2 regions of the Mycolicibacterium aurum genome follow, and region 2 is predicted to be linked to the other one. Evidence: predicted binding sites of a transcription regulator. Region 2 holds the regulator's gene; the other holds the start of a gene.
What was found. Region 2 encodes LexA, which represses DNA repair genes until DNA is damaged. Its sites were predicted from a motif close to CGAACANNTGTTCG; they were not measured.

Region 1 (15,046 bases), 2.3 Mb from region 2:
CTCGCCGCGCAGGACGCCGCCGCACAACTGATCTCCGACGCCGAACCCACGTTGCGTGTGGCAGTGCCGCTACTGAACTCCGACGGCGAGAAGTGCACGGCGGTGGCAGGTTTGGTGGACGGGACGGCATACGTCCGGCTGCTGAAGTACTTGCCGGGGGGAACCCTGTTGCAGACCGGCTACCTGACACCGGAGTCGATCGCCGGGCTCGGCGACGTCGCCGGGCGGGTGAGCCGCGCGCTGGCCGACTTCCGCCATCCCGGCCTGGACCGAATCCTGCAGTGGGATCTGCGTTTCGGAATGGATGTGGTCGACGAGCTCAGCCATCACGTCAGCGACCACGAGCTGCGCCCCCGGCTGGAGACGGCGGCCCGAGAGGCGTGGGCGCGCATCGCGCCGCTCGATGAGCAATTGCCACAGCAGGCCGCCCACATCGACCTGACCGATGCCAACGTGGTGGTGTCCGAAGACGGCGCGCGACACCCCGACGGTGTCATCGACTTCGGCGACCTGTCCCATACCTGGGCGGTGTCCGAGCTCGCCATCACGGCGTCGTCGGTACTGGGACATGTCGGCGCCCGGGTGACGTCGGTCCTGCCGGCGATCCAGGCGTTCCATGCCGTGCGTCCGCTCTCGGGCGCCGAGGCCGAGGCACTGTGGCCGCTGCTGGTCCTGCGCACGGCGGTGCTGATCGTCAGCGGCGCTCAGCAGGCCGTCCTCGATCCCGACAACGACTACGTCACCGAGCAATCGGACGACGAGAGGCGGATGTTCGAACTCGCCACATCGATTCCGGTCGACGTGATGACGGCGGTGATCAAAGCCGCGCTCGGGCTCTCGGAACCGGCCGCCGCGGTACCGGTGCAGTCACAGCTGATGGCGGTCCCCAGGTCGGCGGTGGTGACGCTGGATCTGTCCACCACCTCAGATCTCTACGACGACGCCTTCGACGACTCCGGCGTGCTGCCCGCAGATGTGGAGGGCGAATCCGCCACGGCCGCACTGCGCAGCGGCGCCTCCCTGGTGGTCACCCGGTTCGGGGAGGCGAGGCTGTGCCGAGCTCCGCGACTGAGCCAGGACTCCCCCGATGTCGTTGCCACCGGCATCGACCTGTGGGTCGCCACCGACACCGACCTCGCCGCGCCGTGGGACGGTGAGGTGACGGAAGGCACCGGATCGATCACGTTGCGCGGCGAGGACTTCGAGCTGACGCTGAGGGGCGCGACAGAATCTGTGAGTGGGGCGGTACGCGCAGGCGATGTGGTGGGGCGCGCCCTGGCCCACCAGCGCATCGGTCTCAGCGTGCGGCCCGCAGGCGCACCCGTCGCACCGCACTTCGTCGGCGCCGAGGTGGCGCCGGGGTGGCTGGCGTGCGCCAGAGATCCCCGGCCCGTGCTCGGACTGGCGCCGCTGGTGCGGGACGCCGGCGGCGATCTGTTGGCTCGACGGGACGCCAGTTTCGCGCCCGTGCAGGAGTTCTACTACCGCACCCCGCCCCAGATCGAGCGTGGCCGAAGGCATTTCCTGATGTCGACGCAGGGTCGCAGTTACCTCGACATGGTCAACAACGTCACGGTGCTCGGGCATGCGCACCCGCGGATCGCCGACACCGCGTCGCGCCAGTTGCGCAAGCTCAACACGAATTCGCGATTCAACTACCAGTCCGTCGTCGAGTTCAGCGAGCGGTTGGCGGGACTGCTGCCCGAACCGCTGGACACCGTGTTCCTCGTCAACTCCGGGTCCGAGGCCAGCGACCTGGCGATACGTCTGGCGACCGCAGCCACCGGGCGACGCGACGTGGTGGCCATGCGCGAGGCCTACCACGGGTGGACGTATGGCACCGATGCCGTGTCGACATCGACCGCCGACAACCCGAATGCGGTTGCCACCCGCCCTGATTGGGTGCACACCGTGGAGTCCCCGAACAGCTTCCGCGGCAAGTACCGCGGGGCCGACGCCGTGCGGTACGCCGCCGATGCGGTGCACCAGATCCAAGCGCTGGTCGCCGACGGCCGTCCGCCGGCCGCGTTCATCTGCGAAAGCGTGTACGGCAACGCAGGCGGCATGGCGCTCCCCGACGACTATCTGCGGCAGGTCTACGCCGCGGTACGCGCGGGAGGCGGGCTGGCGATCTCCGACGAGGTGCAGGTCGGCTACGGCCGTCTGGGCCAGTGGTTCTGGGGGTTCCAGCAGCAGGGCGCTGTGCCCGACATCGTGTCGGTGGCGAAGTCGGTGGGCAACGGATATCCACTCGGCGCGGTGATCACCAGCCGCGCGGTCGCGGAGGCGTTCTCCAGCCAGGGTTACTTCTTCTCGTCGACCGGCGGCAGTCCGCTGTCATGCGCGATCGGAATGGCCGTGCTGGATGTGCTCCGCGATGAAGGCTTGCAGGAGAACGCCCTACACGTCGGCGGCCACCTCAAATCCAGGTTGGAGCAGCTCCGTGACCGGCACCCGCTGGTTGGCACGGTGCACGGCTTCGGTCTGTACCTCGGCGTCGAGATGGTCCGCGATCCAACCACTTTGGAACCCGCGCCGGAGGAGACGTCAGCCATCTGTGAGCGCATGCTCGATCTCGGCGTCATCATTCAGCCGACCGGCGATCACTCGAACATCCTCAAGACGAAGCCGCCGCTGTGTCTGGACGTGGAAGCTGCGGACTTCTATGTCGACACGCTCGACCGCGTACTCACCGAAGGCTGGTAGACCCGCCGACGCAGCCGTTGTCAGGTTACGCGGCAGATCTCTGAATTTTCTTCTGTCACTTGGGTTTCTGTGGTCACGGGGATGCCCTGGTGTCACAGGGTGTGTCGGTGTGTCGAACTAGTGTTCGATGTATGGATGGGGTGTCGGAGGCGGTCGCGACCATCGGTGAGCAGCTGGCGGTGCTGTCGACGGCCTGCGACGAGCTGTCCCACCGCGAACTGATCAGCCTGCTGGCACAGGTGAGTGCGGTGGTGCGCGCGGTGCCCGCGCTGGAGCACCGCGCGCTGGCGCGCCTGACCGCCGAGACCGAGCCGTGCCGGTTGGGCGAGAAAACCTGGCCTGCAGTCCTGACGACAGCGCTGCGGATCACCAGCGCCGAGGCCAAACGCCGCATTGCCCGGGCCAAGGTGCTGGGCCCACGCCGGAGCTTCACCGGCGAGCCGTTGCCGCCGCTGTGGGAATCCACCGCTGCCATCCAAGCCCGCGGGGAACTCGATGTCGAGCATCTTGAGGTCATCGAGCGCTTCCACAAAGCGTTGCCGTCCTGGGTCGATGTCGACACCCGCGCCGCCGCCGACGCTCAGCTGGCCGAGCTTGCGGCAGGGCTGGATCCCGACAACCTCGATGCCGCCGCCAGACGGTTGCTGGCGTGTATCGATCAGGACGGACCCGCACCCGAGGAGCGCGAACGGGAGCGGGCCGCCAAGCGCGGCGTGCGAGTCGGGCCACAGCAGCCCGACGGAACCGCCGCCATCTCGGGCTGGATGACCGCCGAAGCCCTGGCCATCTGGGACGCAATCTTCGCCAAAGAAGCCGCCCCCGGCCACAACAACCCCGACAGCCCGGGCCCCGATGTTCGTACCGCTGCCCAACGCCACCACGACGCCTTCCTCGCGATCGGCCGCCGAGCGCTGGAATCCGGAGAACTCGGCACCCACAACGGCCTCCCCGTCACCGTGATCGTGTCCACCACCTTGCAGGAGTTGGAAAAAGGCGCCGGGGTCGCGGTCACCGGCGGCGGCTCCCTACTCCCGATGCCCGACCTGATCCGCATGGCCGCCCGCGCGCATCACTACCTGTACATCTACGACAAACACACCGGCCAATCGCTGTATCTAGCCCGCACGAAACGGCTCGCCTCCGCGGCGCAGCGCATCGTGCTGCACGCCCGCGACCGCGGCTGCACCCGCCCCGGCTGCACCGCACCCGGCTACTGGTGCCAAGCCCACCACGCCGTCACCGACTGGACCGACGGCGGACAAACCAACGTCGACGACATGACCCTGGCCTGCCCCCAAGACCACCGCATGCTCGACACCACCGGCTGGCGCACCCGCAAAAACAAGAAGAACCAGACCGAATGGCACCCACCACCCGACCTCGACACAAGCCAAGACCGCGTCAACGGCTACCACCACCCCGAGCGCTACCTCCTGCCCGAAGACGATGACGGGCCCTAGGGCGACGCGCACACCACCGTCGTGCGTGAAACGACTCGCGAACCAAGGGGCCTTGGCGAGCGTCACGCCACCAGCATCCAATACTGGACCGGTGACCGGAACGCTGATCGTGCTGTGCCTGCTGGCGGTGGTGACCGCCGGCCTGGCTGTGGCACTGGCGGTGCAGTCACGGCGACTGAAGACCGCGCAGGAGGAGGCCGACGAACTGCGCCGCCGCCTCGACACCCGGCAGATGCTGGTCTCCGGCGGAACCAGGGCCGTCAAGACAGTGTGGGAGACCGCCAACATCCTGCGGCGCGATGGCTTCGGCGCAGCGGTACGGTCCTCGATCGAGGAGCTCGCCGACTGGGCCGAGGTCGAGCGGCCCGACCTGGCGAGGCTGGCGCCCGGCGGTCGGGTGGCGATCATGTTCTCCGACATCGAGGAGTCCACCGCCCTCAACGAACGCATCGGAGATCGCGCGTACGTCAGGCTGATCGGGAAGCACGACAGATCGGTCCGAAGGTTCGTCGACAAGCACGACGGCTATGTGGTCAAGAGCCAGGGCGACGGTTTCATGGTGGCGTTCACCCGCCCGGAGCAGGCGGTGCGGTGCGGCATCGACATCCAACGCTCACTGGACAAGCAGCCCAACGGCATTCGCGTTCGGATCGGCATCCACACCGGAAAATCGGTGCTGCGCGGCGACGACCTCTTCGGCCGCAACGTGGCGATGGCCGCACGGGTGGCCGCACAGGCCGACGGCGGTGAGATCCTGGTCAGCGCAGCGGTGTGCGAGGCCGTCGAGAGCTCCGCCGAGTGCGAGGACATCGCCTTCGACGACGAGCGGGAGGCCGAGCTCAAGGGTTTCTCCGGCTCGCACACGCTCTACCCGGTGCGTTCGGCCTCGTCGAGCCGTTGATGCAGGCGCGCTCGGATGTCGTCCGGGGTGTAGGCGTTGCGGCGCCGCTGATCACGCGCCACCAGCGCTCCACCTGCGACGACGCCGGCGACACCGGCTAGCCCGACCCACTTCCAGATCCCACGCATGCCCATCAGTCTGCATAAGCTGCGGGGGTGAATCCAAGCACCGTGTCTCTACAACGCGCGCTGGACGAAACCCGAACGGGCGATATCTGGCTGTTTCGCGGGCACTCGGGGCCGGATCGGGCCATCCAGTCGATGACCAACAGCCCCGTGAACCACGTTGGGATGACCGTCGCGATCGACGACATGCCTCCGCTGATCTGGCACGCCGAACTCGGCGACAAACTGCTGGACCTGTGGACGGGCACGAACCACCGCGGGGTGCAGCTCAACGACCTGCGACAGGCCGTCGAACGGTGGATCAACAGCTACGACCAGCGCTGCTGGCTGCGTCAGCTCACGCCGTATGCCAGCCGCGACCAGGAGGATCGCCTGCTCCGGGTGATCGCCCGGATGGACGGCACGCCGTTCCCGTCCACGGCGCGGTTGACCGGACGTTGGATGCGGGGCCGGCTCCCGAACGCCGCCGACTTCACTCGCGGAATTCCGTTCGTCCACAAAAAGGTTCGGCAATCAGTTGAGCGTCGCAAGGAGAAGACCAAGACCAGTCTGGAGACCGCCTACTGCGCCGAGACCGTCGCCATCGCCTACGAAGAGATGGGCCTGCTGGAGACCGAGAAGCATTACAACTGGTTCGACCCCGGCAAGTTCTGGAGCGGCGACACCTTGCCGTTGACCGAGACGTACCAACTCGGCGATGAAATCGCCGTGCACCTCTAGCCCGATCCTTGCGCGAAACGCCGAACGATATCGCGCATTTTCGCACGTCAAGGTGCTTTGCTGAGTCTCAGCAGACCCATCGGCACCCGAGGGAGCGCAGGAATGCCGAGATCGACGGACGACACAGCCCCGGCAGATGAACAGCCGGCGCGCGGCCTGTTCAGCGCCAGGACATCAGCGATCTCCATCGTCGTCGCGTCGATCGCCACACTCGGCGTGGTGTTCGTGATGCTTGACTCCGACGGCGACCAGGTTCCGCAGGTGCAATCCATTCCCGCTCAACCGGATACCGTTTCTCAGTGGGTTTCCGCGCCTGCTGCAGCCGAGCCGAAACCCGCCCCGCCGCAGCCACGGACACCGGCCCTCGCGATGGATGCCAGCGGTTTCGTCGACTCCACTGCACGCTGCGACTCCAGTCAGCGTGCCGTAGCGATCGCCCGCACCGAGCGGTCGGCGATGGTGGTGTGCCAGAACGCGGACGGGAACTACCAGTATCAGGGAATGCGCCTACATGACGGGGCATCACTGGAACTCGACGACGTACGGCCGATCTCCGCGGGGTTCGAGGCGCGCAACGCCGGCACGACCTACCGCCTCTCTCCGACGGAGTTGGTCGTGATCTCCGGTGAGTCCCTGCAGAGCCGTGACTCTGTTGTCGAGTACCGGGCTGGTTGACCAGAGGTTCCGACCCAGACAGCGACGACGTCGCGCTATGACTGGGTGGCGAGGTAACGAGCGAGATTGTCCAGTGATGAGTTCATCCCGGCGACATGGTCATCCGGTGAGATTCCGACAGGGACATCGTCAGCGCGGATGTCGACGCGGGTGCCACCCGCAACCGGGAGCGCCGTCCAGGACATGATCATCGTTCCCGAAAACGCGGGGTCGCCGGAGTCGAACACATTCTCCTGCACAACGCGGCGGCCCGGCACGATCTCGGTGAACCGCCCCTCGACGACGTCGGTATCGGCGGACGACTTGGCGCTTCCCACCGGGTCGTCGACATAGGTCAGGATCATCCGATAGGAGCCACCCGCTCGGGCTTCGAAATGGTCGAACCGGCCGGTCATCCCTGATGGCGGCAGCCACTGGACGAGTGCCTCCGGGTCGACAAAAGCGGCGAACACGCGCTCGGGCGATGCGTCGACAATCCGGGATGCGGTGTCGGTGCGTCCCATACCTAGCGCAGGTACTCGAAGGCCTCGCCGCCGGGAAGCCAGCTCATCGACCGGCCGTCTCCGAAATCGGACAGCAGCGCGATCACCGGACTGACCACCTCTGCGACAGTCGGACGCAATTCCAAGGCGCGCTCCGCGAACTCGATGCGCAGGCCCTCGCCGGGCGCCTCAGCGGTGGCGACCACGTCGTCACCGATCAGGGACCGCATGGCGTCGGCGTAGCCCACTTGTCCGTCGGCGATGGGGCCGCCCGGCGTGACCACCACCGGCATCACCTCGCAGGTGAGGACGGGAACGTCGGGCGACTCGGTGGACCCGAAACCGAACTGGACATCGCTGGCGCTGAAATGAACCGACTGCAGCGGGTAGCCGACCAGGCGCGAGAGCAGTTCGTTGTAGTGATGGGTCCTTGGCGCAGAGTACTGAGGATGCAGATAGCGCACTGAAGAGGTTTCCTCGTCGGGCAATTGATCATCGCCGGAACCAGTAAGACCTTCAGTCATCCACACACCTCAGAATCGTCGCTCTCCGCGCACCTCGCTGTGTTGACACAATACTTCAACGTGCAAAGACGAGGTGTATCTCGTTTGTTACCTCTTTGCGACAACTAGCGTGAAAGCTCGACCTGGTGACGGCGCTCGGCGTTTTTGCGGCCCTGGTGGCGGCGTTGTGCATCGGCTACGTCCTCGGTCGTCGTGCAGGTCAGAGGACTCCGTCGTGGCGGCAACGCACCAGCCGGGCCGCGCTGGGCAGGCAGGCCGTCGGCTTCATCGCACTGGTGGCGGCCGGCAGGCTTGAGCGCACCGTCCGACGGCGGTTTCCCGCGATCGCACGCCATCGCCTGCCGCGGCCGATCGGGCGGTGACCACGCCTGCCGGGCGGCCGACCCGGTCAAGGTAGGTTGCGTCCATGCCGTTGCGCTATGTCGACCCCCACAGAAGACGGGGATCCCGATACGAGCAGGGCGTCCGTTTCGGACGCTCCCGTGTGGGGCAGTTCCTCGCCCGCCACGTGGCCCGCCGCACCGATCCGCTGCTGTTCCGCCTCACCAGCGGACGGGTGAACATGGGGCCCATCGTCAACGCACCGCTGCGCACAACCGGCGCCAAGACAGGCCAGCCCCGCGAGGTTCAGCTCACGTACTTCCACGACGGCTCCGACGTGATCCTGGTCGCGTCCAACTTCGGCGGCAGCAAGCACCCGCAGTGGTACTACAACCTGAAGGCCAACCCGGACTGCACGTTCGGCCAGGAACCGTTCACCGCAACCCAGGTGACCGATGCCGAGGAGTACCGGCGGCTGTACGAGCTCGCCGAGCGGGTCTATGCCGGTTACGGCGACTATCGCGACCAGACGGCGAACACCGGACGCCAGATCCCGATATTCCGGCTGACGCCGCGCTAGATATGCGCCGAGGGTAGCCGGTTCACTTCACGTACGGATCCAGCAGCGTCGCCCAGCCGTACTGCATCTTGGCGTACTCGTCTTCGCACAGTTCGGCGCGGTCCTGCGGTAGTTCACCGTTGTCGACCATGCCGGCGTTGCCCTCGGGGTCGGCGCCGTACGCCCAGCACAGAAGGTTGTACATCCGGGTCTGGTTGAGCGAATGACCGCCGGCGAATTGCGATTCGCCGACCTCGCCCTCCTGCTCGGCGAAGGCGCGGAACTCGCCGGCGAAATCACGGACCACTTTCACCGACTCAGGATCGACCGTGCCGTTGTCATCCTCTGACAGCAACACGAACGCAGCGAGTTGGTCGGCCACGTCTTCTTCCCTGCCTGTGATCGGAAGGTCGTAGAGGTCGATCAGCATGTGCCCGAGCTCATGATAGAAACTGCCGATCTCGGCGTTGAGCGCAGCGTCCACGGGGTCGGGATCCCCGTTTTCGGCGAAGACGTTCTCGGCGAAATCGGCGTCCTCGTAACAGAGAACCACCGCCTGCTCGCTGGGATCCCAGAACGCGTTGGGGTCGCCGCATTGTTGCCCCAGCAGCCGAACGTCAGACGGCAGATTGAACGTCTCGTTGACCGATGCAGCGAGACCCTGGAGAAGCTCCGCATCCTCCATCAGTCGGCGACCGTTCTCCGCCTCCGAGGTGGACGCCGCCTCGTAGGCGGCGGTCATCTCGCCTTCGTCGGTCGCCTCGTCCACGGCAGGCGCATCCGTCGCCGTTGCGGTAGCTGTCTCCGATTGCGTTGGCGCAGAGCTATTTTGCTCCGGCGCGCTGCCACACCCGGCGAGTAGCAGTGCCGCCGCGAACACCCCACCCGCGCGCCAAGCGATCACGACGTTCCTCCCCCGCACCTCGCGCCCCCCGGTCGGGACCAGCATGATGATGACATACGGCGCCTTCGCCCACCCGGTTTGCCGAGACCATCGTCGTCAGGGGATCGCACGGTGAGGCGGGACTCCACGCCCTAGGTGACTGCTAGTTCCAGATAGTCGAGGCGACGCACCAGGAGGCTGGGCAGCCAGCGTCCCGTCTCGGCGGCCCGAACCAGTGTGGTGCGCTCCAGCAACTGCCGGAGCACGACCGTGGCCTCCAATCGCGCCAAAGAGGCACCGACACAGAAGTGCGCCCCCCTCCCGAAACTGATGTGACCTTTCCCGGCGGGCCGGTCGAGCCGGAACTGGCCGGGCTCATCGAAGTGCGCGGGATCGCGATTGGCCGCGCCCCACAGGAGCAGCAGACGCGAGCCGGCCGGCAATGCCACCCCGCCCAGTTCGGTGTCACGAACGACGTGTCGATAGTGACCGCGAAACGGCGGCTCGTAGCGCAGCACTTCCTCCAGGAATGCGCCGAGCAACTCCGGCTGCTCCCGCACCTCGTGCTGGATTGCCGGGTGGTTGGCCAGAATCCATGCCGCCGAACCGATCAGCGAAGCAGTGGACTCACCTCCCGCGCTGAACAGCGTGATCATCATGACCTGTGCGGCGATCGGGTCCAACTCACCTGAGGCGCATGCCGTGGCGAGGTCGCCGACCAGGTCGCCCTGAGGGTCGGCGGTGGCGCGCTCGAACTGCGCGGTGATGTACCCGCTGAGTTCCATGACCGCGACACCGGCGTCGCCGAGTTGTTCTTGGGTGACCAGTCCCTCCACGAATTGTGTAGCGGCGTAACCCCACCGAACGATCTTGTCGATGTCCTCGTCGGGAACTCCGATGATACGTCCCACGATCATCATGGGCAGGCGGTTGGCCATCGCGCCCATCCATTCGATGCGCCCACCCCGAACGCCGGTTTCCCAGATGCTGGTACACGTCTCGGAGATGAACGGCTCAGCGGCCCGTATCCGCTTGGCTGCCAACTGAGGTATCAGCGCCTTGCGGTGCACGGCGTGCGCGGGATCATCGGCAGTGGCGAGTGCCTGCGTCGGACCGCCGAGTTCTCCCATCGGGAACGGGACCACCGCGCCATCGGCGTCACGCATCATGGTCGCCGTCAGATTCGAGGAGAAGTCATCGCACCGTGTCACCGCCTCATTCACGGTGTCCCATCCGGTCACCGCATAGAAGTCCGAATCACCGATGCGGTGGACCCGCCCTTCTGCGTGCAGACGCTCGTACAGCGGATACGGGTCCTGGATGTACTCGTCATCGAACAACGCGATGCCGAGCGCACCGTTGAGCCGTGTCATGTGGTCCACGCTGATGGATCATCCGCGACGGGGTCAACCAGTGACGACGAAGTTGAGACTGCCGACTGGCGCACCGAGTCGCGGTCGTCTCAGCGGTGGCTGCGGACCTGCGCGAACGGTGAGATAGGAATCAGGATTCGTCTCAGATCTGAGAAGATGGTTCCGAGACGGCGCAGGGAGTGCACAGGTGGTTCGCGAGGATTGGGTAGTGGGCGGGGACCGTCGGGAGGCAGCGGCTGAGCGCATCTACGCCGCCGCTGTCGACCTGGTGCTCCGAGAGGGCTTGGACGCGTTCAGTATCGACGCCTTGGCCGAGCGGGTGCACTGTTCGAGGGCCACCATCTACCGCTACGCCGGTGGCAAGTCCCACATCCGCGACGCCGTGCTGCTCCGCATCGCGACCGGCATCACCGACACCGTTCGGCGCGAGGTCACCGGCCTGAGCGGCTCTGCGCGGGTGGTCAAGGCCATCGCTGTGGCACTGCAGCAGATCCGGTCCGATCCGATTCGGCGACTGATGATGAGTTCGAGCACGGCACCAGAGTTGAGCGGCCTGCACTCCTCACCGGTCCTGAGTGCGCTGGCCGCCGAGCTCAGCGGAATCACCGACGACGACCCCGCGGCTGCACTGTGGATCGTCCATGTGGTGATGTCGATGGCCTACTTCCCCGTCGGCGATGAACGAACCGAGGCCGACATATTGCAGCGGTTCGTGTCACCGGCGTTCGACCGGTGAGCTGGTCTTCTGCACGTTGAAGCAATTCATCAGATTTCAAAGTCGATGAACGCCACGGGTCATGAGCAGACGCGCCGCCTAGAGTCGGCTTCATGACGGACTTCGTCGTCAGGCGCCGGTACACCGAGGTGTCCGATGCCTACATACGAATGTTCGGCGCCGTCACTCATGTCCATCCTGACGATCTCCGATTCCTCGGACGGAACTTCGCGCGATGTGATGGCACGATTCTCGATGCCGGCTGCGGACCCGGCCACCTCACCGGATTCTTGACGGATCTCGGCCTCAAGGCGATGGGGATCGACCTGGTACCAGCGTTCATCGAGAGCGCCCGCGCGAACTGGCCCGAAGTCGAATTCGCCGTCAACTCGATGTGCCCGCTCGATGTGCCAGGGGGATCCTTAGGCGGGATTCTCGCTTGGTATTCCCTGATCCACTACGAACCGAGCACCCTCGCAGAGGTTCTCCGCACATTCCATACGACGTTGTCCGACAACGGAACTCTCGTGATCGGTTTCTTCGAAGGTGAGGACGTCGAGCCTTTCGAGCACAAGGTCACAACCGCATATCGCTGGCCCATCGAAGAAATGTCAGAGACCGTGTCGGCGGCGGGATTCGTGGAGGTAGATCGCCTGCGACGACGGGGGACGGATCAAGTCCGACCGCACGCCGCTCTCGCCCTGCGCGCCCAATGACATCGAGACGTTGAAGCGGAATCCCACTACACGTTGAAGCGGAACTCCACTACGTCACCGTCGGCCATCACGTAGTCCTTGCCTTCCATCCGGACCTTGCCCGCGGCCTTGGCAGCGGCCATCGATCCGGCTTCCAGCAGATCCTCGAAGGACACGATCTCGGCTTTGATGAAACCCTTCTCGAAATCGGAGTGGATCACCCCTGCCGCCTTCGGCGCGGTGTCGCCCTGGTGAATTGTCCAGGCGCGGGCCTCCTTCGGACCCGCCGTCAGGTAGGTCTGCAGCTTCAGCGTATGAAAACCTGCGCGCGCCAACGCATCAAGACCCTTTTCGGTCTGGCCGATCGACTCGAGAAGCTCGGCGGCCGACTCCTCGTCGAGCTCCTGCAGCTCCGCCTCGATCTTCGCGTCCAGGAACACCGCGTCGGCGGGGGCCACCAGCTCGCGGAGCGCGGCCACGCGCGCCTCGTCGGTGAGCACCGATTCGTCGGCGTTGAACACGTAGAGGAACGGCTTGGAGGTCATCAGGTTGAGCTCGCGCAGCAGCGTCACATCGACCCCGGCCGAGAACAGGGTCTTGCCGGTGTTGAGCACAGCCTCGGCCGCCACCGCCGCCTCGTGCACCGGTTTGCGGTCCTTGTGGGTGCGCGCTTCCTTCTCCAGCCTCGGCAGCGCCCGCTCCAGGGTCTGCATGTCGGCGAGGATCAGCTCGGTCTCGATCACCTCGATATCCGACTTGGGGTCGACCCGGCCGTCGACATGCACGACATCGTCGTCGGCGAACACCCGCACCACCTGACAGATGGCGTCACTCTCCCGAATGTTGGCCAGGAACTTGTTGCCAAGCCCCGCCCCTTCGGAGGCGCCTTTCACGATGCCGGCGATGTCGACGAAGGTGACCGGCGCAGGCACGATCTTCTCCGAACCGAACATCCTGGCCAGCTCCGACAGGCGCGGATCCGGGAGCGCGACCACGCCCTCGTTCGGCTCGATCGTCGCGAACGGGTAGTTGGCGGCCAGCACGTCGTTGCGTGTCAGCGCGTTGAACAAGGTTGACTTGCCAACGTTCGGCAATCCGACGATTCCAAGGTTGAGGCCCACGGGGTCCACAGTGTAGGCAATGTGACCGCCACGCAGGCGTTCGCTTGCGGCGTCAACATGTCGGAGCCGGTACGGTCGACCTGTGGCAGGACAGCGCGCACGGCCGTCGGTAGCGGCCGATCACCGTTCCGCGCACCCGAACATCGCAGGCATTCCGTGGTGGGGAGCGGTGCTGACTGCGGTGATCGCGTCGCTGGTGGGGTTCGCTTTCGACGCTGGATCCGGTGGTCAAGATCTGACCACGGTGTTCGCCGTGCTGTACGTGATCGGCTGCCTCATCGCGGTTCTCGCGGTGCAACAGGCCGGCCTGTTCACCGCGGTCATCCAACCGCCGCTTGTGCTGTTCGTCACCGTTCCCGCCGCCTACTTCCTCATGCGCAGCGGCGACATCCAGGGCATCAAGGACATCCTCATCAACTGCGGCTACCCGCTGATCCAGCGATTCCCGCTGATGTTCTTCACGTCCGCGGCGGTTCTGTTGATCGGCCTGGCCCGCTGGTACTTCGGCAAGTCGGCCGCCACTGCCGGCGCCGCCGCCGCTACCGACGAGCCGGCCGCGCGCCCCCGCAGTGGGCGGCTGTCGTCGACGCTGTCCTCGCTCCTGGGCGGCGCCTCGGACACCGAGGCCGAGGCCGCCGACGAGCAGCCGCGCCCGCGCCGGGCGTCCGACCGCAGGCGCACCGGGGCGGCGAAGCAGGCCGCCGCCAGGTCGGCTCGTGGAGCTCGGCCGGACAGGCGCGCCGCCACGCGGTCGCGGCATGCCCGCGCAGCGGAGCCCGACAGCGACGAGCCGATCGCCGACCGGCCGCGCAGGCGCAGGCCCGCACCGGCCGACGACCCGCGGGACGTGCCGGCCGAGCGGCGTCGCCGTCCCCGGCCGACATCGCGGGACCCGCGCGACCCCGTCCCGCCCCGCGAACGGCGCTCGCAGTACGACCGCGAGGATCGGTACGAGCGCCCGCGGCCGCCGCGGACCGAGCGTCCGCAGCGGCGCAGCCGCTACGACGAGTACGAGCCCGTCGATCCGTTCACCCCGAGCGGCACCAGCACGCACCACCCGATCTCGCGGGTGCGGTACCGCGGGGGCGACGAGCCCGACGATCAGCCCGAGTACCGGCCGCGCCGACGGCCGCAGCGCGACGCCGACCGCTGGGAATACGACATCTAGCCCGTCGCGCGCAGAAACTGGCCCGCCGCGTCGACAGCCGGCGCCGAGCTGCCCGCATCGCTGACGAACACCGCGAGCGCGAGGTCGCCGCTGATGCCGACGAACCAGCCGTGGGCATGCTGGTCGTCGATGTATTCGGCGGTGCCGGTCTTGCCGAGCAGACCGGGGATGTCCTGCAACTGGGTGGCGGTGCCGTTGGTGATCGTCTCGCGCATCATCGCCTGCACCTGCTCGTCCACGTTCGGCGGCAGCGGTTCTGGGGTGCGGTCGGGCACCCCGGGCTGACCCTCGACGATCGCCGGCGCGGGAACGGTGCCGTGCGCCAGAGTGGCGGCCACGAGCGCCATCCCGAAGGGGGACGCGGTGACCTTGCCCTGCCCGATGCCTTCTTCGACGCGCAGCGCCGACGTGTCGGCGACCGGCACGCTGCCGGTGACGGTCGTCATGCCCGGCGCCACGTAGTCGATGCCGAGGCCGAGTTGCGCGGCCGCCTTCGTCAGTCCGTCCGACGGCAGGTTGACCGCGAGGCGCCCCATGGTGGTGTTGCACGACTTCGCGAACGCCGTATGCAGGGGAACGTCGCCGAGCTCGAAGTTGTCGTCGTTGGGGATCTGCCTG
Region 2 (15,046 bases):
ATCCGCACACCGTGCTCGTCGAGGAGCCGCACCGCGGCGAACGCACCACGGTGACAGGCGAATACGTCGTCATCGCGACGGGCACCAAACCTGCCCGCCCGACGGGCGTGGAGTTCGACGAGCACCGGGTGCTGGACTCCGACGGGATCCTCGACCTCAAGTCCCTGCCCACGTCGATGGTGGTGGTCGGTGCCGGCGTCATCGGTATCGAGTACGCCTCGATGTTCGCCGCGCTCGGCACCAAGGTGACGGTCGTCGAGAAACGGGACAACATGCTCGATTTCTGTGATCCGGAGATCATCGAGTCGCTGAAGTTCCATTTGCGCGACCTCGCGGTGACGTTCCGGTTCGGCGAGGAGGTCACCGCCGTGGACGTCGGGTCCGCCGGCACGGTCACCACGCTGGCCAGTGGCAAGCAGATCCCCGCCGGGACAGTCATGTACTCGGCGGGCCGCCAGGGGCAGACCGACCACCTCGACCTCGCCAACGCCGGGCTGGAAGCCGACAACCGCGGCCGTCTCGACGTCGGCGACCACTACCAGACCAAGGTCGACCACATCTACGCCGTCGGCGATGTGATCGGCTTCCCTGCGCTGGCCGCGACGTCGATGGACCAGGGCAGGCTGGCCGCCTACCACGCTTTCGGGGAGCCCGGCCACGCCATGACCGAGCTGCAGCCGATCGGGATCTACTCCATCCCCGAGGTGTCCTACGTCGGCGCCACCGAAGTGGAGCTCACCAAGAATGCGATCCCCTACGAGGTCGGGGTGTCCCGTTACCGCGAGCTCGCGCGCGGCCAGATCGCCGGCGACTCCTACGGCATGCTCAAGCTCCTGGTGTCCACCGAGGACCTGCGCCTGCTGGGCGTACACATCTTCGGTACCAGCGCAACGGAGTTGGTGCACATCGGCCAGGCCGTGATGGGTTGTGGCGGCACCATCGAATACCTGGTTGACGCGGTCTTCAACTACCCCACGTTCTCGGAGGCCTACAAGGTCGCCGCGCTGGACGTGATGAACAAGCTCCGGGCGCTCAGCCAGTTCCGGTCCTGACCGACGGCCCGGCTAGCCACAACCGTCGTCGAACGCCGCCGGCGCCTCGTCACCGGGGCCGCCTGCCTGCGCTCGGGACACCAGCGCGACGAGAGCATCGTCGAACGGCGGCGAGTAGGAGACCTCCTCGTGGCACCCTCCGCCGTCGAGCCCGCCGATCAGTCCCGACACCGTCGACCCGGTGATCCAGGGCGCCCCGGAGAAACCGTTGACCACACCATCGCAATGCAGCGCCGGGTAGCCCCGGCGCGACGCTGCCGGCGCCCGGCACTCCGCCGGACCACCCAGACCGGCCGGATAGCCGATCACCGTCACCGCCTCGCCGGGCTCGGGAGAGCTGCCCAGTCGCAGCCCGCCCCCGGCGACCGAGTCCAGCCGGGCTCCGTCGGCCCGGCTGACCCGCGCGACGGCGTAATCGGCCATCGGATCTTGGTCGTCGATCCACCGCGGGTCCAGATAGACCGCGTCGACCTGCCAGCCGTCATCCGGAGCGGCGTCGTCGTCGTCGAACCCCGGAACGAACCGGATGTCGATGCCGTCTGCAAGACAGTGGGCCGCAGTCAGGATCAGATCGCCGGACGACGACGCCAACACCGCGCCGCTGCACAGGTGCAGGTCTCCCCCGCCCGGGAAGAGCGCCCCGACCCTGGGGTCGGGCGACACCGGTTGTGCGGCCGGTAAAATCTGCGCTGGCGCCGCCGGAGGGGATGGCGACACCGCGACGCACGACGGCACCGCGACGAGAATCACCAGCAACGCCGCCCATATCGGCGAGCGCCGAGCGAGGACGTTGAGCCGCATGTCCACCGATGGTCCCCCCGGGGCGTTTCCGCGGCAACCGAGCGGGGTAGATCGCGGATCACCTTCGCGGAATGTCACGTCGGGGTGTGCGCGTTCGAACAAATGGGTGACGCCACACAGGCAATGGTGGCGGCGCCGCCCAGGTGCGAGACACTGGATGTTCACGGTGCGTTCGACATCAATGTCGAGGCGCTCCGCAGCGAGGAGGCGAAACAGGTGGCTGACGACGAGCACGACCACAGCCAGCGGTACCAGCCGGAGCAGACCGGCATGTACGAACTCGAGTTCCCCGGCCCACAGCTGACCTCACCCGACGGGCGCGGTCCGGTGCTGATCCACGCCCTGGAGGGGTTCTCGGACGCCGGACATGCCATCCGGCTCGCAGCCCAGCACCTCAAAGACAACCTCGACACCGAACTGGTTGCCTCTTTCGCCATCGACGAGCTGCTCGACTACCGCTCGCGGCGACCGTCGATGACGTTCAAGACGGACCACTTCACCCACTACGACGAGCCCGAGCTCAATCTCTACGCCCTGCATGACAGCGTCGGCACGCCGTTTCTGCTGCTGGCCGGGCTGGAGCCGGACCTGCGGTGGGAGCGGTTCATCACCGCGGTGCGGCTGCTGGCCGAGCGGCTCGGCGTGCGTCGAGCCATCGGGTTGGGCTCCATCCCGATGGCGGTGCCGCACACCCGCCCGATGACGCTGACCGCGCATTCGAACGACAAAGAGTTGATCACCGACCATCAGCCCTGGGTCGGCGAGGTACAGGTGCCCGGCAGCGTGTCCAACCTGCTGGAGTTCCGGATGGCCCAGCACGGCTACGAGGTGGTCGGGTTCACGGTGCACGTCCCGCACTACCTGGCCCAGACGGATTACCCGCCGGCGGCCGAGACCCTGCTGTCCGAGGTGGCGCGTAACGGTTCGCTGGAAATTCCCACAGCAGGTCTGTCGCAGGCAGCAGCCGACGTGTTCGACAAGATCAACGAGCAGGTCGCCGCCAGTACCGAGGTCGCTCAGGTGGTGGAGGCCCTCGAGCGCCAGTACGATGCGTTCGTTGCCGCACAGGAGAACCGGTCCCTGCTGGCGCGCGACGAGGATCTGCCCAGCGGTGACGAGCTCGGCGCCGAATTCGAGCGGTTCCTCGCTCAACAGGACGGTGAGAAGAAACGCAAGGACGGGGACGACCCACGGGAAGGCCCTGACTTCACCGGCTGACAGCCGTCGATGACGAGGTGGGCGACATGACCGTGAGATCCGGGTACGCGCGATGAGCGAACGGAAGCCGAACCTGCGCCCCGTGCGGGAGCTCACCCCGAGCCTGCAGTTCTGCACGATTCACGGCTACCGGCGCGCGTTCCGGGTGGCCGGGTCGGGGCCCGCGATCCTGCTGATCCACGGCATCGGCGACAACTCGACGACCTGGAGCAGTGTCCAGACACAACTGGCGCAGCGATTCACCGTCATCGCCCCGGATCTTCTCGGCCACGGCAGGTCGGACAAGCCGCGGGCGGACTATTCGGTGGCCGCGTACGCGAACGGCATGCGGGATCTTCTCAGCGTCCTCGACATCGACAGCGTCACTGTCGTCGGCCATTCGCTCGGGGGCGGAGTGGCGATGCAGTTCGCGTACCAGTTTCCGCAGCTGGTCGAGCGTCTGATCCTCGTCGGTGCCGGCGGTGTCACCAAGGACGTCAACATCGCGCTGCGCGCGGCCTCGCTGCCGATGGGCACGGAGGCCTTGGCATTGTTGCGGCTGCCGCTGGTGCTGCCGGCCTTGCAGCTGATCGGACGCATCGGCGGTGGCCTCCTGGGTTCCACCGGCGTGGGCCGCGACATCCCTGACATGCTGCGGATCCTTGCCGACCTGCCCGAGCCGACTGCCTCGTCGGCGTTCGCGCGCACACTGCGGGCTGTGGTCGACTGGCGGGGCCAGGTGGTCACCATGCTCGACCGCTGTTACCTGACGCAATCCGTTCCGGTGCAACTCATCTGGGGCAGTCTCGACTCGGTGATCCCGGTCAGCCACGCCGAGATGGCGCACACCGCGATGCCCGGCTCACAACTGGAGATCTTCGAGGGCTCGGGGCACTTCCCGTTCCACGACGACCCTGACCGCTTCGTCGAGGTCGTGGAGAGGTTCATCGATTCGACCGAAGCGGCGGCCTACGACCAGGAGTACCTGCGCGGGCTGCTCCGCCGCGGGATCAGCGAAGGCAGCCTTTCGGGGTCGGCAGACACCCGCGTCGCGGTGCTCGACGCCATGGGCGCCGACGAACGCAGCGCAACCTGACCGAGCGGCGCGCCCACCACGTAGCATCGGGTGCATGGCCATCGACGTGACGGTGCTGCGCGTATTCACTGACCAGAACGGCAGATTCGGCAACCCGCTGGGCGTCGTGGATGCCGCCACCGTGAATCCCGCAGACCGGCAACGTATCGCGACAGATCTGGGCTACAGCGAAACCATTTTCGTCACTTCGCCGACCGAGGGCAGCCACAGCGCCCACGCCCACATCCACACCCCCACCACCGAATTGCCGTTCGCGGGGCACCCTACCGTGGGTGGATCGTGGTGGCTCAAGGACCGCGGGACGCCCATCAAGACGCTTCAGGTGCCCGCGGGCTTGGTGCAGGTCGCCTACGACGGGGACATGACCGCGGTGAGCGCCCGCGCCGAGTGGGCCCCGTCGTTCTCGATCTACGACATCGGTTCGTTGGACGAGTTGGCCGACGCCGACCCCGACGACTACGCCGCCGAGACCGAGCACTACCTGTGGACCTGGATCGACCGGGAAGCGGGCACCATCAGGTCCCGGATGTTCGCTCCTCATCTCGGAATCCGCGAGGACGAGGCGACCGGGGCGGCAGCGGTACGGATCACCGAGTACCTCAGCCGCGACCTGACGATCGTGCAGGGACAGGGTTCGGTCATCGAGACCACGTGGAGCGCCGACGGGTGGGTGCGGGTGGCCGGGCGGGTGGTGGACGACGGTCAGCGGCAGATCGACTGAACCGACGGCTCAGCTCTGGGCCGGAATCTCGCGGTGGGCACGCAGGGCCTGTATTTCCCGCTCGAAGTCCTCGGCCGACGAGAACGACCGGTACACCGAGGCGAAGCGGAGATAGGCCACCTCGTCGAGTTCACGCAGCGGCCCGAGAATCGCCAGACCCACCTCGTGGCTGGGCACTTCCGGGGAACCGGTGGCGCGAACGGCGTCCTCGACCTGCTGAGCCAGCAGGTTCAGCGCGTCGTCGTCGACCTGGCGTCCCTGGCACGAACGGCGCACACCGCGGATGACCTTCTCACGGCTGAACGGCTCGGTGACGCCACTGCGCTTGACCACCGCGAGGACCGCGGTTTCCACGGTGGTGAAGCGGCGCCCGCATTCGGGGCACGACCTGCGCCTGCGGATCGCCTGGCCTTCGTCCGCCTCGCGCGAATCGACCACACGCGAATCGGGGTGACGACAGAACGGACAGTGCATCACCGCTCCTTCGCCGCACCGACAGGCAACCGCCTCGAACGCCATCGAGCCTACCTGCGCCACCCGGGGACGGCCGACCGCCGGTCCACACGATGCATACCTCATCAGATCGGTCCTCGGAACGCTTGAGCAGCAGACGGTTTGATACTGCGGCGATGGAGGTCAGGCGACCGGCGCGATGAGCGTCTGCCCCGCGTCCAGCGCCACCGACTCCAGCTTGTTCAGCTCGCGAATGCGCTCGACCACCTCGGCGACCGGGGCGTCGGGCGCCACGCGCTGCGCGACGTGCTGCAGCGACTCACCGCTGTGCACCTGGACGACCGCGAGGCGGCCCGGGATCTGGGCTTCGGTGCCGACCACGCCACCGAACTGCCCGACCAGGCCCAGCCACAACGTGATCGCCGCGGCGACGAGCGCGAGCAGCACCGTGGTGGCCGGCGTGATGGGTCGGCGATGAGACGCCCGCGACACCAGCACACCGGTTCCGCGGTGGCGCATCGGCGCACCAGCGGGCCGGCGTGAACGCGCCCTGCGCGCCGTGGGCACAGCACGCACGCGACCGTCGCCCACCTGCAGGCGGGGGGCGCGCTCGAACTCGTTCCAGGTCTCACGATCGTCGAGAATGGTCATCTGTCTGCCTTTCGGTCCGGGCGGTCGTTCGCTTCTGTGTTCGAACAGTAGTCGATCAAGTGTTCGATGAATAGAACATGTGATCGAACTGTTGCGAACGCTAACGCAGCCCACCGACAAGAAACCGAGGGCCGATGACGGCCGGCGCCCGGGGCCGGGCGGCGCCCGAGCGGACACCGACACGCCTCGAACACATGTTTGATTATTGACGCGACGCGGGTTACATTCGGGCTCATGAGCGACGACATCAGTGACAGCACGGACGGCGCAGGACCGACACGGCGCCGAGACACGGGTCTGACCGAACGTCAGCGCACCATCCTCGACGTCATCCGCACCTCTGTGACGAGCCGCGGCTACCCGCCGAGCATCCGGGAGATCGGTGATGCCGTCGGGCTGACGTCGACCTCGTCGGTCGCCCACCAATTGCGCACCCTGGAGCGCAAGGGCTACCTCCGTCGCGACCCCAACCGTCCCCGCGCGGTCGACGTCCGCGGATCCGACGAGATGGCGACACCCGTGGTGACCACCGACGTCGCCGGGTCGGATTCGCTGCCGGAGCCCACCTTCGTGCCGGTGCTGGGCAGGATCGCCGCCGGTGGCCCCATCCTGGCCGAGGAAGCCGTCGAAGATGTCTTCCCGCTGCCGCGCGAGCTCGTCGGCGAGGGGTCGCTGTTCCTGCTGAAGGTGGTCGGCGAATCGATGATCGACGCGGCGATCTGCGACGGTGACTGGGTTGTCATCCGCCAGCAGAGCGTCGCCGACAACGGCGACATCGTCGCTGCGATGATCGATGGCGAAGCCACCGTGAAGACGTTCAAACGCACCAAGGGTCAGGTCTGGCTGATGCCACACAACCCGGCGTTCGACCCCATCCCCGGCAACGAGGCCGCCGTGCTCGGCAAGGTCGTCACCGTCATCCGCAAGATCTGACCGGACGCCCTCCGGGCGGCCCGGGCCAGATCACTCGCCGCGGATGAATCCGTTGGTGCGCGCGATTTCCTCACTGGCGAACCAGATTTCGACGGGCGCCTCGGCGTAGTCGGCGTTGTCCGGTGTCCAGTACAGGCCGGTTTTCGTATCGGCCTTGACGGGATAGCCCTCGGGCATCTCCGTCGGGTCGTCGTAGGGCATGTGCAACGCGGTGCCAAGAGGTATCGGCTCGTCGATGTCGATACGCGCGTGCCGCCCCGTGTCGGTCATTGAATCGCGCGCCGGCTCCCCCGGGTCCACCACGGCCGGGGCCACCAGTGGCTCCGGCTCGGCAGGCACACCGTCGTCCCAGTCGTCGCCCAGATCATCAGCCCCGTCGTCGACGCCGTCGGCCAGATCGTCGGCCTCGGTGCCCACGCCGTCGGTCTGCGTGGGCACCTCGGTCGCCGTCAGCACGCGCGTCGGAGCCGTGTCGACAGAGTCCGGATCTTCCTGCTCGACGTCCTGCTGATGATCGAATTCTGGCTGATCGGGCGACTCAGCTTCGGGTTCGGGTGACGCAGGGGCGCCCCAGAAACTCATCGGCTCCGGGGTGTACTGCTCGGCAGGCGGTGAGGCCGGAGTCGCGGACGCCAACGAGCCCAGGCCTTCCCGGGCATAACGGTCCCCGAACAGAGAATCCTCCCTGTCGCCCCCGTCGTCGGGGACGCCCTGCGCACCCACGTCGGCCGACTCGGGCTCATAGTCGCGCGCGTCGTAGTCCTGTCCGGGAACAGAGAAGGTGTCGTCGGCACGGTCGCCGCGAGCGCGGCTGCGCAGTACCGCGAAGGCGACCAGCCCGGCGAGCAGCAGGATCGGCACGATGGCCAACAGCCACCACCACGTCCACTTGAGTCCGGAATTCTCGGGGTTCTCCGAGGACTGCGCCGACGCCGGCGGAGCCTGCGGCGCCTGCGCGCCGGGCACCTCGAGGCCGACCAGCTGCGCAGAGAGTCCGGCCGGCTCCGTGCTGAACTTCTGCGCCGCCGAGTCCCAGGAGATGGAACCACCACTGAAACGCTGGGTGATCACCTCGCCGTCCTGGGTCTGATCAGCCACCGGTGCGCCGAGTTCCCCGGTCGCGCCGCCGAGCTTCTCCCATGCGGCGTTGATCGCCCCGCGCACGATCACCGCGCCGTGGTCAGGGGTCCAGAAGATCACCGGCTTGTCGTCGGCGGCGAAGGTGCTGAGCCGGCTCGCGGGCGCCAGTCCGCCGTCCTGCTCGCTGGAGATCGGGAAGCCGAGGTCGCCTTCGGGGCCGCCGACACTCTTGTACTTGGCCAACACCTGCCCGGTGACGACGTTGGCGCCGGTGTCCGGGCTGTAGAAGATGCTGCCGTTGACGAAGTCCTGACCCATGCCGCTGTCGCCGATCTCGTACGGCTCCCCCTCGGCGGCACCGAGCGGCCCCAACGGGCCTCCGGCCGCCCGGCGGGCCGCGTTGATCGCCGCGACAGGGTCGTCGGGCACAGCCAGATCGGTCAGCTGACCGGCCAGCTCGGGTGGCACCGTGGTGAAGGTCTTGGTGCGCGAGTCGTAGGTGAGCTGCCCACCGGTGAACTTCTGACTCACCGTCGAGCCGTCGTAGGTCTCATCCTCGGCAGGCACCCCAAGCACTCCCGAGGATCCGCCCAATTTGTCCCATGCCGCGTTGATGGGCCCGCGCACCACGCGGGCACCCGTCGCAGGGGTCCAGAAGATGACGGGGTTGTCGGGGGCACTGAACGTGCTGTTGCGGCTGTCCGGCGCACGGCCGGGACCCTCGTCGATTTTGGGGAAACCCAGGTCGCTGTCGGCGGCGCCGCCGGCGGACTCGTACTTCTCCAGGATCGCGCCCTGCATGGAGTGGGCGCCGGTGGCCGGGGTGAAGAACATCTTGCCGGACGCGAAATTCTGGGCGAAACCCTCGCCCACCGGGTACACATCGCCCAGCCGCGGGCCCAGCGGGCCGGTGTCACCTCCGCCGGCCTGCCACGCGGCGGTGATGGCGTTGTTCGCGTCGACCTCGGGTTGCGCCGTCGCGGAAGGGGCCAGCAGCAGCGCTGTGGCGACCCCCAGCAACCCGATCGTCAAGCGACCGACCGTACGTAGGCGCAGCATGGGCTGCCGGCTCATTCTTCCTCCCCGCGGTCGGTGACTGTTTCTCATGCACATCCTTTGCAAAATGCTGAGAAAGTTACCGCGTCCGTTCACTTTGCTTCAGCGAACGTCGATAACCAAGTCACCTCGCCGAATTCGTCGCAAAGAAATATGCACTGATCGCGCCCGTCCGACCACCGGATCCACGGGTCCGGTACGTGCTAAACGCCCAGGCTGCGCCCGATGATCTCCTTCATGATCTCCGTGGTGCCGCCGTAGATGGTCTGCACCCTCGCATCGAGATAGGCCCGCGCAACCGAGTATTCGCGCATGTAGCCGTAGCCGCCGTGCAGCTGCAGGCAGCGGTCCACGAGATGGACCTGCTTCTCGGTCGAGTACCACTTGGCCATCGCGGCCTGCTCCGCGGTGAGGTTGTCGTCAAGATGCAGCTTGATGAACTCGTCGACCATCATCCGCACCACGGTGGCCTCGGTGGACAGTTCGGCGAGCAGGAAACGGCTGTTCTGCTGGCTGCCGATGGGTCTGCCGAAAGCCTTGCGCTCCTTGGCGTACTGCAGAGTGTCCTCGAGGACGGCCTCCATGGCCGCCGCGGCCATGATCGCGATGCTGATCCGTTCCTGGGGCAGATTCTGCATCAGGTAGATGAAGCCCTGGCCCTCCTCACCGAGGAGATTCTCCGCGGGCACCTTGACGTCGGTGAACGACAGCTCAGCCGTGTCCTGCGCGTCGAGGCCGATCTTGTCGAGTTTGCGGCCGCGTTCGAATCCCTCCATGCCGCGTTCGACGACCAGAAGTGAGAAGCCGAGTGCGCCCTTGTCGGGGTCGGTCTGGGCCACCACGATCACCAGGTCAGAGTGAATCCCGTTGGTGATGAACGTCTTGGAGCCGTTGAGGATGTAGTGGTCGCCCTCCTTGACCGCGCGCGCTTTGATGCCCTGCAGATCACTACCGGTGCCCGGTTCGGTCATCGCGATGGCGGAAATCAGTTCGCCACTACAGAACTTCGGCAACCAGCGCTGCTTCTGCTCCTCGGTGCCCAACCGGATCAGGTACGGCGCAACGACATCGTTGTGCAGGCTGAAACCCAGCCCGCTGTAGCGGCCGGCCGTCACCTCCTCGGTGATCACCGTGTTGTAGCGGAAATCCTCGACACCACCGCCGCCGTACTGCTCGGGGACGGCCATGCCCAGAAATCCCTGCTTGCCCGCCGCCAACCACACGTCGCGGTCGACGAGCTTGTCCTTCTCCCACTTCTCGTGGTGCGGCGCGACCTCGCGCTCGAGGAACGTGCGGAACGACTCCCGGAACATGTCGTGCTCGGGTTCGAACAGTGTGCGCTGGTAGGCGATGACCGGCTTGGCCTCTGCACCCATGGAGAATCCCCGTCGTCGTTGGTACGGATTGTTAGCGCCCAAGGTACCCCATCCAACCGGATGGTTGGGCGAGCAGAATGTGACGTTTGCGTCGCATTAGACTGACGGCCGTGGCCGCACCTCAGACCAGCTTGACGCACTGGGGAGCCTTCACCGCCACAGTCGCATCCGGCGATATCGCGTCGGTCCGCCCCCTCGCCGGCGACGCTGATCCGTCATCTGCGCTGGGCAATCTGCCCGGTTCCGTGCGGCACATCTCGCGGGTCACCACCCCGGCGGTGCGGCGCGGCTGGCTCAAGGAGGGACCGGGGCCGAGTTCGCGCCGCGGCGCCGACGACTTCGTCGCCGTGAGCTGGGACGAACTCGCCGAGATCCTGGGCGACGAACTGCGTCGGGTCGTCGACGCGTACGGCAACGAGGCGATCTACGGCGGCTCCTACGGGTGGTCCAGCGCGGGTCGGTTCCACCACGCGCAGAGTCAAATCCACCGATTCCTGAACTGCCTCGGCGGATTCACCTTCTCGCGGCATTCCTACAGCCTCGGGGCCACGGGCGTGATCATGCCGCGAGTGGTGGGCACCCACGACGACCTGTTCAAAAGGTCGACACAGTGGGACGTCATCGTCGAACACACCGACCTGATGGTGTGTTTCGGCGGCGTGGCGCTGAAGAACACCGGGGTCAATCACGGCGGCACCACGGCCCATCCTGCCCGCGACGCGCTGAACCGCTTCCGCGCCAAGGGAGGTCGCCTCGTGTCGATCTCGCCACTGCGGGACGACCTCGACGGCGAATGCGACTGGCACGCCCCCGTGCCCGGCACCGACGTGGCGATCATGCTGGCGTTGGCCTACGTGCTGGCCACCGAATCGCTGGCCGACCTTGACTTCCTCGCCAGCCATTGCACCGGCTACGAGCGTTTCGAGCGCTATCTGCTCGGTACCGATGACGGGGTGCCGAAATCTCCGCAGTGGGCCGCGCCCATCTGCGGCCTGGACGCAGGCGAACTCACGGCCCTCGCCCGGCGGATGGCGTCGAATCGCACGATCGTCACCGTCAGCTGGTCGCTGCAGCGCACCCGCCACGGTGAGCAGGCGCCGTGGATGGGGCTGACACTGGCCGCCATGCTCGGCCAGATCGGCCTGCCCGGAGGCGGATTCGGCCACGGATACGGGTCGATGAACGAGCCGGGACTGGCACCGGTGAAGTGCACCCTGCCCCGGCTACCCCAGGGAATCAACCCGGTGCGGTCCTTCATACCGGTCGCGGCCATCAGCGACATGCTTCTTCATCCCGGGGAGCCGTTCGACTACAACGGGCTTCGGCTCACCTACCCCGACATCAAGCTGGTCTACTGGGCGGGCGGCAATCCGTTCCACCATCACCAGAACCTGCCCCGACTGCGGCGGGCGCTGGGCAGACCGGACACCGTCGTGGTGCACGAGCCGTACTGGACGGCCATGGCCAAGCACGCCGACATCGTGGTGCCGTCGACGACATTCGCCGAACGCGACGACCTCTCGGGGTCGCGCAACGACCCCCTGCTGATGGCGATGCCGAAGCTCACCGAGCCGTACGCGCAGGCCCGCGACGACTACGACACGTTCGCCATGCTGGCCGAGCGGCTCGGGTTCGGGGACGCGTTCACCGAAGGCCGCAGCTCCCGGGAGTGGTTGGCGCATCTCTACGAGAACTGGTCGACCACATTGGATTTCGACGTTCCCTCGTTCGCCGAGTTCTGGCGTGCGGGCCGGTTGCGGCTGCCGACCGACGACGGCCTCACCCTGCTCGCCGACTTCCGCGCCGATCCGCACGGCCACCGGCTCGGTACGCCCAGCGGGTTGATCGAGATCTTCTCCGCCGACATCGACGGTTTCGGATACACGGACTGCGCAGGACATCCGCGGTGGTACGAGCCGGACGAATGGCTCGGCGGCCCACGGGCCGGTCGTTTTCCGTTACACCTGCTGGCGAACCAGCCGGCGAGCCGGCTGCACAGTCAACTCGACGGCGGCGCCACCAGCATGCAGTCCAAGGTGGCCGGGCGAGAACCGATCCGGATGCATCCCGACGATGCCGGCGAGCGCGGGCTCGACAACGGCGACGTGGTGCGGGTGTTCAACGATCGGGGCGCGTGCCTGGCCGGCGTGGTGGTCGACGATCGGGTCAGGCCCAGCGTCGTACAGCTCTCGACCGGAGCATGGTTCGATCCGGTCGACCCGTCGGATCCGGACTCCATGTGCGCGCACGGAAACCCCAACGTCCTCACCGAGGATGTCGGCACCTCGTCGCTGGCGCACGGATGCACCGGCGCCCACGTACTAGTACAGGTCGAGAAGTACACCGGCGTGCTACCGCCGGTGCGCGCTCATCAACCGCCGGTGCTCGCTCCGCGCTGAGCGGGGTTGCGCGGCCTGCGGCGTCGGGGAGCGCCGGCGCCGCGGGACGGACCACCGCGCCGTTGCTGCCCGGAGCTGTGCTCCGGCCGCTTTCCGGCGGGCCTGGGCGCGGGTGCAGACTTCGGAGCCGTCGCACGCAACGGGGCGATCTCGCCGACGAGGTTCTTCACCTCGACCGAGTCGGCGTGAACGTCGCTGGGGCGCACGGTGATACCGGCTTTACGCAGCAACTGCTGAGTGTCCTTGCGCTGCTCGGGAAGCACGACGGTGACCACGTCGCCGTCGCTGCCCGCGCGGGCGGTGCGACCGGACCGGTGCAGGTATGCCTTGTGCTCCATCGGAGGATCGACGTGCACCACCAACTCGACGTCGTCGACGTGCACACCGCGTGCGGCGATGTCGGTGGCCACCAGCACGCGCGCTTCACCGCTGGCGAACGCGGCGAGGTTCCTCTCGCGGGCCGGCTGAGACAGGTTGCCGTGCAGGTCGACCGAGGGCACACCGGAGTCGGTGAGCTGCTTGGCCAGCTTGCGGGCCTGATGCTTGGTGCGCATGAACAGGATCCGGCGGCCGGTACCCGAAGCCAGCAGGTGCACGAGGTCTTTCTTCTCCTGCACGCCGCGGACGTGGAACACGTGGTGGGTCATCTGCACGGGCGCGTCGGCGGCCTCGACCACCGAGTGCAGCACCGGGTTGTTCAAGAACCGCTTGACCAGCTTGTCGACGCCGTTGTCCAGTGTCGCCGAGAACAGCAGGCGCTGGCCGCCGGCCGGGGTCGCGGCAAGGATCCGGGTGACACCGGGCAGGAAGCCGAGGTCGGCCATGTGATCGGCCTCGTCGAGCACGGTGATGATCACCTGATCGAGGCTGATCAGCTTCTGCCGCATCAGATCTTCGAGGCGGCCGGGGCAGGCGACGACGATGTCGACGCCCGATCGCAGCGCCGCGACCTGACGGCTCTGCGAAACGCCGCCGTAGATCGTGGTGACGCGAAGACCCGCGGCAGTGGCCAGCGGTTCCATGGCCGTGGTGATCTGCGTGGCCAATTCACGGGTGGGTGCCAGCACCAGCCCCGCGGGGCGGGACGGCTGGCGCTTGCCGCCGGTGAGCCCGGCGACCAGAGGAATGGCGAACGCGAGAGTCTTTCCGCTGCCGGTCTTCCCGCGACCGAGCACGTCGCGCCCGGAGAGCGCGTCGGGCAGGGTGGCCGCCTGGATCGGGAACGGTTCGGCGATGCCGCGCTCGGCGAGCACGCTCACCAGCGATGCGGGCACGCCGAGGTCGGCGAAGGATGGTGCAGTCATGTGGAAGTCTTCCTGTCTTTTCCGGTCTTATCGGGGAGCGTGTGCCCGACAGCCGGGACGGAGATCGTCCAGCGGAGTGCGCACACAGTGGCGTTGTCGCCACTCGATAGAACTGATGGTGTTCGTCGGCGTTCTCTGGGGCGGTTACCTACTCTGGGCCATCCGCAGTCGACGTCGATCTTGATCCTACCGGACGACGCCGTATGCGGCGCATTCGTCCAGTTCAGTACGTTGCGAAGCCGTCCAGCGCGGCCGCCAGCGCAATCGGCACCCGCGCCTTGAACCTGGTCCCGGCCTCCATGTGCTCGACGGAATCGATCCGCCCCTCTGCGTGCACACGGTTGACCAGATCGCCTCGGCTGTAAGGGATTGTGACGTCAACCACAGTGTCGCGCGGCGCGATCATCTCCGCCATCCGCGACTGCAGACGCGCCAATCCCTCACCCGTATGGGCAGACACGAACACCGCGTCGGGTAGCGCGCGCCGCAAGTGCGCCAGCGCCAGCTCGTCTGCAGCGTCGATCTTGTTGACTACCAACAATTCTGGCGCAGAAGGCCGGTCACGTTCGGCGACGACGTCGTTGACCACCTGTCGTACCGCGTTGATCTGTGCCAACGGGTTCGCGTCCGAGCCGTCGACCACGTGCACCAACAGCTCGGCGTCGACGACCTCCTCCAGCGTGGAGCGGAACGCCTCGACGAGTTGAGTCGGCAGATGGCGCACGAACCCTACGGTGTCGGTGAGCACGAATTCGCGGCCGTCGGAGAGCTCGCCACGGCGAGTGGTCGGCTCAAGCGTGGCGAACAGCGCGTTCTCGACCAGCACCCCGGCGCCGGTGAGCGCATTGAGCAGGCTGGACTTGCCGGCGTTGGTATATCCGACGATGGCCACCGACGGTGCATCGCTGGCCAGCCGGCGACTCCGCT

Region 1: EL337_RS21600 (HNH endonuclease signature motif containing protein) is a predicted target of LexA. The motif match lies at 2,820-2,833, and genes of this name have one in related genera.

What each region holds. Positions count from the first base shown of each region.
Region 1 is NZ_LR134356.1:4,609,352-4,624,397, forward strand. It holds gene EL337_RS21595 (aminotransferase) at 1-2,706, shown strand, start outside; gene EL337_RS21600 (HNH endonuclease signature motif containing protein) at 2,838-4,166, shown strand; gene EL337_RS21605 (adenylate/guanylate cyclase domain-containing protein) at 4,258-5,067, shown strand; gene EL337_RS28785 (hypothetical protein) at 5,034-5,195, opposite strand; gene EL337_RS21610 (guanylate cyclase) at 5,238-5,912, shown strand; gene EL337_RS21615 (hypothetical protein) at 6,015-6,587, shown strand; gene EL337_RS21620 (SRPBCC family protein) at 6,623-7,090, opposite strand; gene EL337_RS21625 (hypothetical protein) at 7,093-7,593, opposite strand; gene EL337_RS21630 (hypothetical protein) at 7,719-7,955, shown strand; gene EL337_RS21635 (nitroreductase family deazaflavin-dependent oxidoreductase) at 8,000-8,494, shown strand; gene EL337_RS21640 (DUF4344 domain-containing metallopeptidase) at 8,517-9,377, opposite strand; gene EL337_RS21645 (cytochrome P450) at 9,509-10,729, opposite strand; gene EL337_RS21650 (TetR/AcrR family transcriptional regulator) at 10,917-11,465, shown strand; gene EL337_RS21655 (class I SAM-dependent methyltransferase) at 11,558-12,160, shown strand; gene ychF (redox-regulated ATPase YchF) at 12,187-13,260, opposite strand; gene EL337_RS21665 (DUF6542 domain-containing protein) at 13,343-14,428, shown strand; gene EL337_RS21670 (penicillin-binding transpeptidase domain-containing protein) at 14,425-15,046, opposite strand, start outside.
Region 2 is NZ_LR134356.1:2,354,149-2,369,194, reverse strand. It holds gene sthA (Si-specific NAD(P)(+) transhydrogenase) at 1-1,052, shown strand, start outside; gene EL337_RS11300 (trypsin-like serine peptidase) at 1,065-1,853, opposite strand; gene EL337_RS11295 (proteasome assembly chaperone family protein) at 2,124-3,071, shown strand; gene EL337_RS11290 (alpha/beta fold hydrolase) at 3,124-4,146, shown strand; gene EL337_RS11285 (PhzF family protein) at 4,181-4,867, shown strand; gene nrdR (transcriptional regulator NrdR) at 4,877-5,341, opposite strand; gene EL337_RS11275 (hypothetical protein) at 5,504-5,971, opposite strand; gene lexA (transcriptional repressor LexA) at 6,206-6,904, shown strand; gene EL337_RS11265 (sunset domain-containing protein) at 6,935-9,058, opposite strand; gene EL337_RS11260 (acyl-CoA dehydrogenase family protein) at 9,244-10,416, opposite strand; gene EL337_RS11255 (molybdopterin-dependent oxidoreductase) at 10,527-12,815, shown strand; gene EL337_RS11250 (DEAD/DEAH box helicase) at 12,788-14,119, opposite strand; gene hflX (GTPase HflX) at 14,343-15,046, opposite strand, start outside.